DNA from 2 places in the Mesorhizobium waitakense genome. Region 2 is predicted to be linked to the other one. Evidence: riboswitches for the same ligand, from Rfam matches in the RefSeq annotation. Region 2 holds a riboswitch; the other holds the start of a gene.
What was found. Region 2 has a riboswitch for S-adenosylmethionine ahead of AC07FD_RS16135 (hypothetical protein). Riboswitches for the same ligand answer to the same signal wherever they lie in the genome.
Positions count from the first base shown of each region.

Region 1 (5,684 bases), on a different contig from region 2:
GCTTGTCGCGTAGCGCGGTGTCTTCCAGGCGAACGGCAATGCCGGCCTGGGTCTCCGTACCCTTGACGTCGCCGACCAGCTTGCAACAGCCTTCACTTGCCTTCTTCAACCAGTCCACCAGCACGAACTTGTCAGAGATGACGGCATCGAGACGGCCGTTCGTCAGATCGGTGATCGCCTCTTCCTGGGTCGGGTAGAGTTTCGCCTCCGCGCCAGCCTTGCCGTAGACATTCTGGGCATAGTCGGCCTGCGTGGTCGAAGCCTGAGCGCCGACCGTTTTGCCGGCAAGCGCTGCCGGTTCGGTCGAGGTGAGTTCGGTATCCTTCGGCGCCACCAGCGCGAGCGGAGTCGTATAGTATTTGTTGGTGAAGGAGACCTGCTTCTTGCGCTCCTCGGTGATGCTCATCGAGGCGATGATGGCATCGAATTTCTTGGCCTGCAGGGCGGGGATGATGCCGTCCCAGTCCTGGGTGACGATCTCGCACTCGACCTTCATCTGCGCGCACAGCGCATTGGCGATGTCGATATCGAAGCCAACAACATTGCCGTCCGGGGTGATGGTGTTGAACGGCGGATAGGCACCCTCGGTACCGATCTTCAGTTTCTCAGCAGCCTGCGCCGACAGAGAGCCGGCCGCCATCAGCAACACGGCAGCACCTGCTGCCGATATGATCCATTTTGAAATCCGCATTTTCTTGGTTCCCCTTGAACGCCGCCAGCTTGGCGACCAGAAAGCCAGCCAAGCATGACGAGCCAGCGCAGGCAAGTGTATTGCCCGACGGGAATTGGGTTCAGCGCGCTGGGCGGAAATGCTTGGACAGCTTCAGGCCTTGCGCCTGGTAGTTGGAGCCGAGATCGGTGCCGTAGAGCGCCTGCGGCCGCTTCAGCATATGCTCGTAGACCAGCCGGCCGACGATCTGGCCATGGTCGAGGATGAACGGCACTTCGTGGCTGCGCACTTCGAGCACTGCGCGACTGCCGGTGCCGCCGGACGCCAAATGGCCGAAACCCGGATCGAAGAAGCCGGCATAGTGGACGCGGAACTCGCCGACCAGCGGATCGAACGGTGTCATCTCGGCGGCGTAGAGCGGCGGCACATGCACCGCTTCCTGGCTGACGAGGATGTAGAATTCATCGGGATCGAGCACCAGTTCGCCGGCGCCGCTCTTGTGGATCGGCTCCCAGAAGTCGACGACCTCTTGTGCCGCGCGCTTGTCGACATCGACGAGACCGGTGTGATGCTTGCCGCGATAGCCGACCAGGCCGTTCTGATCGCCGTTGAGATCGATCGACAGTGCGATGCCGCCGCCGGAAATGTTCGGCGGCTCGGTTGCGACCAGCATCTCGGCGCGATGCAGGTCATGCAGCTCGGCTTCCGAGAGCAGTGCATTGCCGGTGCGGAAACGGATCTGGGACAGACGCGAACCGGTACGCACGACGATCGGAAAGGTGCGCGGGCTGACCTCGAGATAGAGTGGGCCGTGATAGCCGGCGGCGATCTTGTCGAACTCGTGGCCGCGATCGGTCATGACGCGGGTGAAGATGTCGAGCCGCCCGGTCGAACTCTTCGGATTGGCCGAGGCCGAAATGTCCGCCGGCAATGCCAGGCTTTCAAGCAAGGGCACGATATAGACGCAGCCGGTCTCCAGCACCGCCCCCTCTGCGAGATTGATCTCGTGCAGCTGCAACCGGTCGAGCTTTTCCGAAACCTTGTGGTTGGGACCCGGCAGGAACGAGGCCCGCACCCGCCAGGCCTTGTCGCCGAGCCGTAGATCCAGGCTCGCCGGCTGGATCTGATCGGCATCGAACGCGCGCGCCGACTTCAGCGCGCCGGACCGGAACAGCGCCGAAATGTCCTGATCGGGAAGAATGCCTGTCTGCCGCAAGGCTCCACTCCTAGGCCAGGCGATTTTCTGTTCGCAGGTTCTTGCCGCAAAACCGTGGAACACTGCTGCGGAACCTGCTTGGTACAAACCTCTTAATCAAGCCGGCAATTGACGCAAGCGTGGCGCGGGTCTAAAGGGTCGTTATCCCGTGGTGATTTGGCCGGTCGGCTTGCAGCCACGTTAAACAAGTCGCTAAAGGACCGTCGGGCCGCAAGGCCGTATGGACCGGTTGCGACTTTCGCGGCCGGTTTTTTTGTGTCTGGAACAAAAGCGATGAGCACCAAGAAGCGTAACTGGAAGCCTCAAACGACACTCGTGCATAGCGGAACCCTGCGTTCCGGTTTCGGCGAAACCTCCGAGGCGATGTACCTGACCCAGGGCTATGTCTACGAAACGGCGCAGGCCGCCGAAGCCCGCTTCAAGGGGGAGGAGCCGGGATTCATCTACTCGCGCTACGCCAACCCGACCGTCGACATGTTCGAAAAGCGCATGTGCGCGCTCGAAGGCGCCGAGGACGCGCGCGCCACCGCATCCGGCATGGCCGCGGTGACGGCCTCGCTGTTGTGCAGCGCCAAGGCCGGCGATCATATCGTGGCAGCACGCGCGCTGTTCGGCTCCTGCCGCTGGGTGGTCGAGACGCTGGCGCCGAAATATGGCATCGAGGCGACGCTGGTCGACGGCACCGACATCGCCAACTGGGAAAAAGCGGTCAAGCCGAACACCAAGCTGTTCTTCCTGGAAAGCCCGACCAACCCAACGCTGGAAGTGGTCGACATCGCCGCGGTTGCCGCGCTTGCCAATTCGATCGGTGCGCGGCTGATCGTCGACAATGTCTTTGCCACGCCCCTGCAGCAGAAGCCGCTGCAGCTCGGTGCGCACATCGTCGTCTACTCGGCGACCAAGCATATTGACGGCCAGGGCCGCTGTCTCGGCGGCGTCATCCTGTCGGACAAGAAGTGGATCGACGAGAACCTGCACGACTATTTCCGCCACACCGGCCCCAGCCTGTCGCCGTTCAATGCCTGGACGCTGCTGAAGGGGCTGGAGACGCTGCCGCTGCGCGTGCGCCAGCAAACGGAAAGCGCCGGCAGGATCGCGGATTTCCTGGCCGAGCGGCCCGAAATCGCCCGCGTCATCTATCCCGGCCGTGCTGACCACCCACAGGCGGCCATCGTCAAGAAGCAGATGTCGGGCGGCTCGACGCTGATCTGCCTGGACGTCAAGGGAGGCAAGCAGGCGGCCTTCGCCTTGCAGAACGCGCTCGACATCGTGCTGATCTCCAACAATCTTGGCGATGCCAAGAGCCTGATCACCCATCCGGCGACGACTACGCACAAGAATCTGAGCGACGAGGCGCGTGCCGAACTCGGCATCGGGCCGGGCACGCTCAGGCTGTCGGTCGGCCTGGAGGATACCGACGATCTTCTGGAAGACATCGAACAGGCGCTGAAGTCGGCAAAGTAAGAAGCCTTTGGCTATCAGGCGCCGGACGGCGTCTCTTCCAGCTCGGCTGCCTTGGTGCCGATGGTCATCGCGTTGCCGCGCCAGTCGACGGCGCCACCCAGCCAGCCGCGCGCCCACATCGCCGGCAGGATCAGGTCGCGCATCATGATCGCCGCGACCATGCGCGGCGACAGGTACCAGCCCTTGGACCAGGCCAGGGCGCACTCCGGAAGGTAGAAGGCCGCCAGCACGGCAATGGCGGTTGCCGAGAGGCTGAGGCCGGCGCTTGCCGCCGCCAACAGCGCGAGTGCCAGCGGCACCACTGCCCCGGTCAGGATTTCGGGTGCGAAAAACCATGGGAAGGTGACGCGGCGCAGGCGCGCCCAACGGGCCTGACGCGACCAGATCTCGTCAAAGGTGCGCCGGCCGAGCGGTTGCTCGAAGGGCGCGGCGACGAGATTGACGCGCAGGCCAAGGCCATTGACCAGCTTGGTCGCGGCAGCGTCCTCGGCGATCTCGGCGGCGAGCGCACGGATGCCGCCACTGGCGTCGAGCATCGGCTTGTTCCAGAGCATGCTCTTGCCCTGGGCAAAGCCGAGGCCAAGCGCCTCGCCGGCATATTGCCAGCGCGCCTGCAGCGTGTTGAGGAAAGCGCACTCGACCTCGGCCCAGAAGCCAGCGGGCCGCGAGCCGATCGGCGTCGAGCAGACAAGGCCGGTGTCCGGCCGCCATGCAGCCATCAGGTGCTGGACGTAGTCTCTCGGCATCAACACGTTGGAATCGGCCAGGACAACCCAATCGTGGCGCGCCGCCTCCCAACCCTTGACGCAATTGTTGAGTTTCGGGTTGGCGCTGATGCGGTCGTCGCCGATCAGCAGCCGCGCCGGCACCTTGGGAGAACGGGCGATGGCGGCACGGATCAGCCTGACCACCGGATCGTCGGCATGGGCGACGCAGAAGACCAGTTCGTAGCGCGGCCAGTCGAGCGAGAGGGCGCGCTCCAGCGTCTCCTGCGTGAACGGCCCGACACCACGAGATGGCACGATAATCGACACCGGCAGTGGCTTGCCGGCCGGCGGCGCGATGGTGCGGTGCCGCTTCAGACGCGAAGCGGCGAGCAGGATGCTGGCGAGGTTTGAAAGGATGAGAGCGATCGAAAGCGAGGCGGCTATGAGGGTGAGTTCCATCGAGACCTGGCCACTCCAGAAAAGACGGCCCGCGTGATGGCCGTTTTCAATAGTTCGACAGAGCGCCGAGTCGCCCGCTTCGTGCACACCACCATTGTCATGTGTCACTTAAATGACATTCTTTGTCGGCACCTGCCTTTCAGGCCGGGCGCGACAAGACGCGCACGTTGACCTGCTCGCTCGGAGCGAGGACAGTTCGACCTGGATTGTTTTGGAGCCGCTTATGTACCGCGCCGTGACGCGCAACATCGAAGTGCAGGTCAGGCCGTTCTATCTGGAGGACCGCTCGGATCCGTCGGAGAACCGCTATGTCTGGGGCTATCAGATAACGATCGACAACCAGTCGGATGAGTTCGTGCAGTTGTTGTCGCGCTATTGGCACATCACCGACGGCACCGGCCGGGTCGAGGAGGTGCGCGGTCCAGGTGTCGTCGGCGACCAGCCCGAACTCAACCCCGGCGACAGCTATCAATACACGTCCGGTTGCCCGCTTTCGACACCGTCCGGCATCATGGTCGGGCACTACACGATGCGCAACAAGCGGGGCGAGACGTTCGACATCGCCATCCCCGCCTTCTCACTCGATCTGCCGGGGACGCGGCGGACGATGAATTAGCTTCGCCTCACCGGCCGCAGCCGGTGAGGCGCGTTCTCTACTGGGCCGCCGCAAATTCCGCCGGATCGAAGTCATATTGCTTCGAGCAGAATTCGCAGGCGACGTGGATGCCGCCGTCTTCGGTGCTGTCCTTGATCTCCTGCGCCGAGAAGCCCTCGAGGATGCCACGGATCTTGTCCCTCGAGCATGAGCACTGGTCGGCGACCGGTACGCCGCCGAAGACGCGCACGCCATGCTCGTGGAACAGCCTGTACAGGAGCCGCTCGGCGCCGATCGTCGGGTCGATCAGTTCGGTCGGCTCGATGGTGCCGAGCAATGCCAGCAGCTCCTGCCAGGAATTGTCGGCCGGATCGTGGATCTCCTCGCGCGGATCGCCATCGCCGCCCGGCAGGTCCGGAACGCGCATGCGCTCGGGCGACTGCGGCAGGAACTGCGCCAGGATGCCACCGGCACGCCACTGCTCGCGAGCGCCACCGACGCCAGGCGTCAGCAGCTTGGCCACCGAAAGCCTGATATCGGTCGGAATCTGCTCCGACTGGCGGAAATAGGTGC
Region 1 is NZ_JBWKME010000094.1:58,091-63,774, forward strand. It holds gene AC07FD_RS20320 (ABC transporter substrate-binding protein) at 1-691, opposite strand, end outside; gene AC07FD_RS20325 (2'-deoxycytidine 5'-triphosphate deaminase) at 792-1,886, opposite strand; SAM riboswitch at 2,025-2,102, shown strand; gene AC07FD_RS20330 (O-succinylhomoserine sulfhydrylase) at 2,160-3,350, shown strand; gene AC07FD_RS20335 (ceramide glucosyltransferase) at 3,365-4,516, opposite strand; gene apaG (Co2+/Mg2+ efflux protein ApaG) at 4,740-5,132, shown strand; gene AC07FD_RS20345 (Hsp33 family molecular chaperone) at 5,170-5,684, opposite strand, start outside.
Region 1: another riboswitch for S-adenosylmethionine. It lies ahead of AC07FD_RS20330 (O-succinylhomoserine sulfhydrylase); the one in region 2 lies ahead of AC07FD_RS16135 (hypothetical protein).

Region 2 (5,684 bases):
GGCATCCAGCGCCCCAAACAGCGCGAGATTGTCGGCGGGGCCGCAGTGACAGGTCACGGCGACGCCGGCCAGCATCGCAGTACTTGGCGACAGTGGCTTGATTGCGTGGTGCAAGGCCCCGCGCCCACCCATGGCGTCCACGACCTGGCTGACGGGCACACCGGAAAAGGCACTGATGATTTCTGCTGCAGGCCGTTCGAAACGGCGCTTGATGGTGAGCAACGGCGGGTCTTCAATCATGGTGGCGGCCTCATACCCTGAATAAACGAAAGACATTCCGGCCCGAGGCCGCTAAGGCTCCGCGCCCCCATCAGCGCCATGACCCGGTCGATCTCGTTGCGGTAGATTTCCAGTACGTGGCGCACCCCCTCTTCACCGGCGACTGCGAGCCCCCATAGTTGCGGCCGGCCGATCAGACAGCAGGAGGCGCCGAGCGCCAGCGCCTTCACCACGTCGGAGCCTCGCCTGATGCCGCCGTCGATCAGTACTGGAATGCGGCCGGCGACAGCCGCGACGACTGCCGGGAGCGCGTCCAGCGACGCGGCGGCGCCGTCGAGCTGGCGTCCGCCGTGATTGGACACGATGATGCCGTCGATACCGCGCGCCACGGCCTCGGCGGCTTCGGCGGGATGCAGGATACCCTTCAGCAGCAGCGGTCCTGACCAAACGGTGCGCAACCAGTCGACGTCGGCCCAGGAGAGCCCGGGGTCGAGCAGTGCGGCCATGCGGCCCGCCAGCGCGCCGACCGTCGCTGTCTCGCCGGGACGCACGTAGTTGCCGAAGGTCAGCTTCGGGAGTCGGGTGCGCATACGCAGCAGCCACGCCGCCTTGGTGGCGGCCGCCAGCGTCCCTGTCACGCCGAAGCGCGGCGGAATGGCAAAACCATTGCGGATGTCGCGTTCCCGGTTGCCGAGCATCTGATTGTCGATGGTGAGCACCAGCGCGTCGTATCCTGACGCACTTGCACGATCCACCATTTCTCGGGTGAAGCCGCGATCGGTATAGACGAATACCTGCATCCACCGCAGGCCGTTCCCAGTGGCCGCTATGTCCTCCAGCGTGCAGGTCGAGCCGTGGCTGGCGCAGTAGAAGGTTCCGGCGGCTGCCGCGGCTCGGGCTGCTGCGCATTCGCCGTCGGGCCAGAACAGACCGGCCAGGCCGGTTGGCGCAATGCCGAGCGGGATGGCAAGCTTCGCTCCGAAGAGGTCTAGGGAAAGATCCCTTGTTGCCGCTCCATTGAGTGGTCGCGGCAGAAGGGCAACCTCGTTGAAAGCCCGCTCGTTCCGGCGCAGCGTTCGCTCATCTTCGGCGCCGCCGTCGGCGAAGTCGAACACCGGGCGCGGCAAAGTTCGCCGCGCGGCGTCGCGGACCGCGGCCACGCTGTACAGGCGCTTCAGCGCTGCCGGCGAAGCATGCGATGCCGCAACGGGGGCGCCGCCGTTGACCAAAGGGGCTAGGTTCGAGAGAGTCGAGGAGCTACTCACGGCTTCTTACCACCGATGCGACCGTGGTGCGTCGGTCCACCGCCTCCCGGAACACGCATGCGGCAGAGCGTCCCCTCGAAGGAGGGCTCGCTGCCGGTCGCCAGCACACCGGCATTTGTCACCCAGAGCATCTCGCCCGAGAAGACGCAGTTGGTCGTTGCCTTGCCGCAAACGAAGAACCCTTCCGCTGTGCCGTCCGGTCTGAGCACATGAATCCCGTTGGCGGCTATATCCGTAACGTAAAGGCGGCCATCGGCACCGATCTTAAGCCCGTCGGGGATCGGGTTCGTCCCGGGCAAGCGGCCAAGGTCTTCGACGAAACCATCCGGACGCTGCCGCTTGACGCACCCCGTGTAGGACTCAGCCCAGACGATCGAGCCGTCGGCCTCGATCGCCACTCCATTCGGGAAGGTCGGCTCGTCGAAGTCGAGAGTAAGGTACGCACTGCCATCGGGGTTGACGGCAAAGATGTAGCTGGGGTCCGGATTGCCGGGGTTGTATGTGCCGGGATCGCTGAAGATAAGCCGGCCATCAGCGGCAAATACGAGATCGTTTGGACCGTTCAGCCGAATGCCCGCAATTTCGGTCAGCAGGATTTCCGGCTTTCCGCCTTCGGCAACTCGCTGGATCGATGGCTTTGTCATCTCTGCGGCGCGCCAAGGTCCGGTCGTGCCGCCGTTCTGGCAGACATAGAGAAGGCCATCCGATCCGAGAACGCAGGCATTGGGCGCTCCCGCAACATATGCGAACTGGCGAGCAGTTCCGTCATGATCTATGGCCGTCAGCTGGCTGCGATAGCTTTCGACGATGACCACGCGCCCATCAGGGAGCACCGTCGGGCCTTCGGGCCAGCCGAGGCCGCTCGCGACAACCTCGACTGCCAGCTTTTCAACCTCGTTCATCGTGCGATCTCCAGACCGACAGCCTACCAAGATTTGTCGGGTATCATCCAGCCTGGCGATCTGGCGTTCAGCCGGACCCGGCGACTCGAAAGACAGTTCCCCGGACGTGCGGCTAGATGGGGTCCCACAAGCCACCGCCCACCCACGCCGCCGACGAACCCCGGCGGGGCGCGGTGCCGGGCGTGCCGACCACGGAGGTTAATAAATTTTGAAAGTCCGCCTCCAAGCCGTCCTCTTCGGCCGACAGGGGTCTCACTTGATGGAGAGCATAGTCGGCCATCAACCGGGATCTCTGATTGACACGTCATCAATACCGCCAAAGGGCCTCACTTGAGCATGCCCATAATGCGGGCGTTGTGTGCCGCTATCCGCGCTTCTGTCATAGCCGGATGCACATCACCCTCAAAACGGACACAACGCATACAGAGACGTGCCTTGGCCTCGCTTGGCACCGCTGTGACCCGGCCGCAGCACCGACACTGATATGATGTGACACTGGGGGTCCGCGCGCTGGTGGTCGGCCTCACTTTGTCGTCTATCTTGTCGGCCCTCAACCTCCCTTTGCAATTCTGATTGGTAGCTTCAGATCGATCATCCGAGCCTGCAGGAGGGAGAGCGCGAGTTGGTCCCTTGCATCGACCCACCGGCTATCGTCGTTGGCGACGTCACCATCGCAGAACACCAGATGGGGCTCATCGCTCCCGCGCTCGAGCTTTGGACCAAGGTCCAGCTTCTTCAGCAGACGGTAGGCCTTGGCTGTCGGACCCGTCTCAAGATCGAACCGGGTCTCCCAGAAAAATCCGTCGACGTCGTCGTCGTAATCTCCGGGATCGATCTCGTGTTCCTCCCAAATGGCGCGGCGTTCGGCCTCAGCCTCGTGTGCGATGCCCTCGCTGATAAAGAACTCCCGCCAGGTCGGCGGCGGGGGGCAGAAGGTCCAATGACCGACAGTCAGCAGGTAGCCCTGTTCGCCACCGTCATACCAGCACATGGTCTCGGCGACCTGCGCCGGGGACGCGAGCAGGGGCTGGCCCGTCCTACCAACGAACGCTCGCGCGTCCTTGACGAACGCCGCGGTGAGCAGACTGCCTGCTCCGATCAAAAAACCACGTCGTGAGAGCATAAAAACCTCCAGAGTTCACACACGCATCTGGAGAGAGACCTACTGTTGCCTCAAGTGAGGCCACATCATTGTCACCACCGTTGCCGGTCAAGGCTGGTTGGCGGGGCCGAAGCCCCCTCTGGATGCAGGCTGATGCATAGCAAATGAGAACCGGCTCAACAAGAGTGGCCTGCCTCGATCTACGCGGCGCGGCCTGACCTGCCGATCTGGTTGCGAAGGTCCGTTCGCAGATTAGTGGGCCCCCACAACCAGCCTGCCTTGGCCTCCCGAAGGGGGCAGGCGACAACTCTACTGCGCAGCCATCGGCAACTCGCCGATGTGATCCTTGCAGGTGCCCAAGTACTGAGAGGCCATGTAACCGCTGAACGGCTCCGCGATGTGCCTCGATGTCACCGCTCGGATCGTGCCGTCTTTCGTGGGAGAAAGCACAGTCGTCAAATTCACACTGCCTAGTGGCGTCCACTCCAGAAATACCACGCTCTCAAAGCCACCTCGCTGGGCAATGATCTGCGCCGATCCCTGATTTCCGATCAGCTGCGCACGGTGCGCCGAAAGGTCGATAGCAGCGAACGCCAATTCAAATCTTGTCGAGCCTACCTTCAGTCGCTTTTAATCACGATGGTCCGGGTAAGTGTCGTCCGTAGCCGAAAATGCCGACTCCGTGAAGGCGCAGCCCAAATATGTCGGGCTCCACTCAGCAGCCTCGGCAGACATCGCCGAGCTACCCATCACCATCGCTGCCAACGCGACGATCAGACGCTTCTCCACAACGCTACCCCCTCAACCCGGCTCGCCGCTCGCGACAGCACTGCCGTGCCGGTTGCCGGGCCATGCCGCCCGCGTCCTTACTGGCCTGTCCGCAAGCATTTCGTTCATTGGCAGGACGCGCGGAATGCCGCCGCCTTCCTAATCGGGGCGACGCCGTATTTCTGCTGGACCCACGTGACCTCACCGGCGATCCGGTTGAAGACGTAGATTTCCGTGACGTTGAGCGGGTAGGCCGCCAGCACCGCCCATTCCGTCGGTCCATCCAGCAGAGTGATAACCGTTGCGCCATCCTGCTTTGCAGTGAAATGTGTGCCGGTGGCGTCGCCGATCGTAACGTCGAGCGTTCCGTCATCGCTGCGGATCAGCGCCAGCCGACCTTCTTTGATCCCGTCCTCAGTCCAGCCGGATTTGTAGTAGGCTTGTCCCTTGGACGGGCCGCATTCCATGATGGTCGTCGTGGCGCGCGCCACGTCGGTGAAGCCAAAGGCAAGCGCCGCCGCGAATATCAGTTTTTTCATCGTTTGGACTCCGTGACCTGCACTTCTGAAAAGGTTCACGTTCTTCACGCCCGTTCCGGCAGGACCAGCTTACACAAGTCATTGGGACGCAAGGTACTGTTCATGGCCGCAGCCAGTCGTGCCAAATTTCGCGTATGATGCGCTCGCGCGGTTCTAGTCAAATACAAGATTCTCATTGTGCACCCTTATTACCCTTGCACAATCCGAAGCTCGTGTAGACTTGGCCGACCAAAGTCACGACCTCGACGAAATCGCCGGCTGCAGCAACCTTGGCCATCATGCTATGGGACGGAACGGCGATATTCAGGAAGGCGCCGCTCACAGAAATAGTGGCGTCATAACTATCGCAACCCGTTGAGTCGCATCGGGCAATGGTCTTTCGGTCGAGATCGATGACATCGAATACCGTCGTTTTCGCGGGCTGGCAGCCGGACGACTGACAGATGTATTTGGACGTGATGTCACAACGGAGCGTCTCGGCAGTAGCCAGCGAGTTTCCCAACAGGACCAGTAGAGGTGCGCCCAGGGCGGCAATCAATCTCATTGCATTCCTATCGCATTGGGCAGACGGCCCGGTTCTCAGGACAGTGAAGCACTGCTGGTTTCGCCATTGCCCGACGGCGATGCGGGCGCGGGCCGGAGCTTTTTTATTTGATGATCTGCGTTACCAGAGCCGAGCTGTTCGTCCGCATCGCGGGAACCCAATTCTTCGCATTGAAGCATTAATGCATCAAAGCATTAAAGGATAAAAGGAGACAGACTTTCTTCTGCGCGGTGCTTCCTTCAATCTGTGATTTGGACGGGCAACATTAAATGCGCAGATTGCCGCGATTTTCAGAACAAAGCATGCAGCAGAATTGCAGGCAATGCAGGACTAGGAGCGCATCAA
Region 2 is NZ_JBWKME010000069.1:31,224-36,907, forward strand. It holds gene AC07FD_RS16120 (RraA family protein) at 1-240, opposite strand, end outside; gene AC07FD_RS16125 (alpha-hydroxy acid oxidase) at 237-1,484, opposite strand; gene AC07FD_RS16130 (SMP-30/gluconolactonase/LRE family protein) at 1,481-2,386, opposite strand; gene AC07FD_RS16135 (hypothetical protein) at 2,937-3,509, opposite strand; SAM-I-IV-variant riboswitch at 3,541-3,640, opposite strand; gene AC07FD_RS16140 (hypothetical protein) at 3,798-4,085, opposite strand; gene AC07FD_RS16145 (hypothetical protein) at 4,382-4,795, opposite strand; gene AC07FD_RS16150 (hypothetical protein) at 4,968-5,333, opposite strand.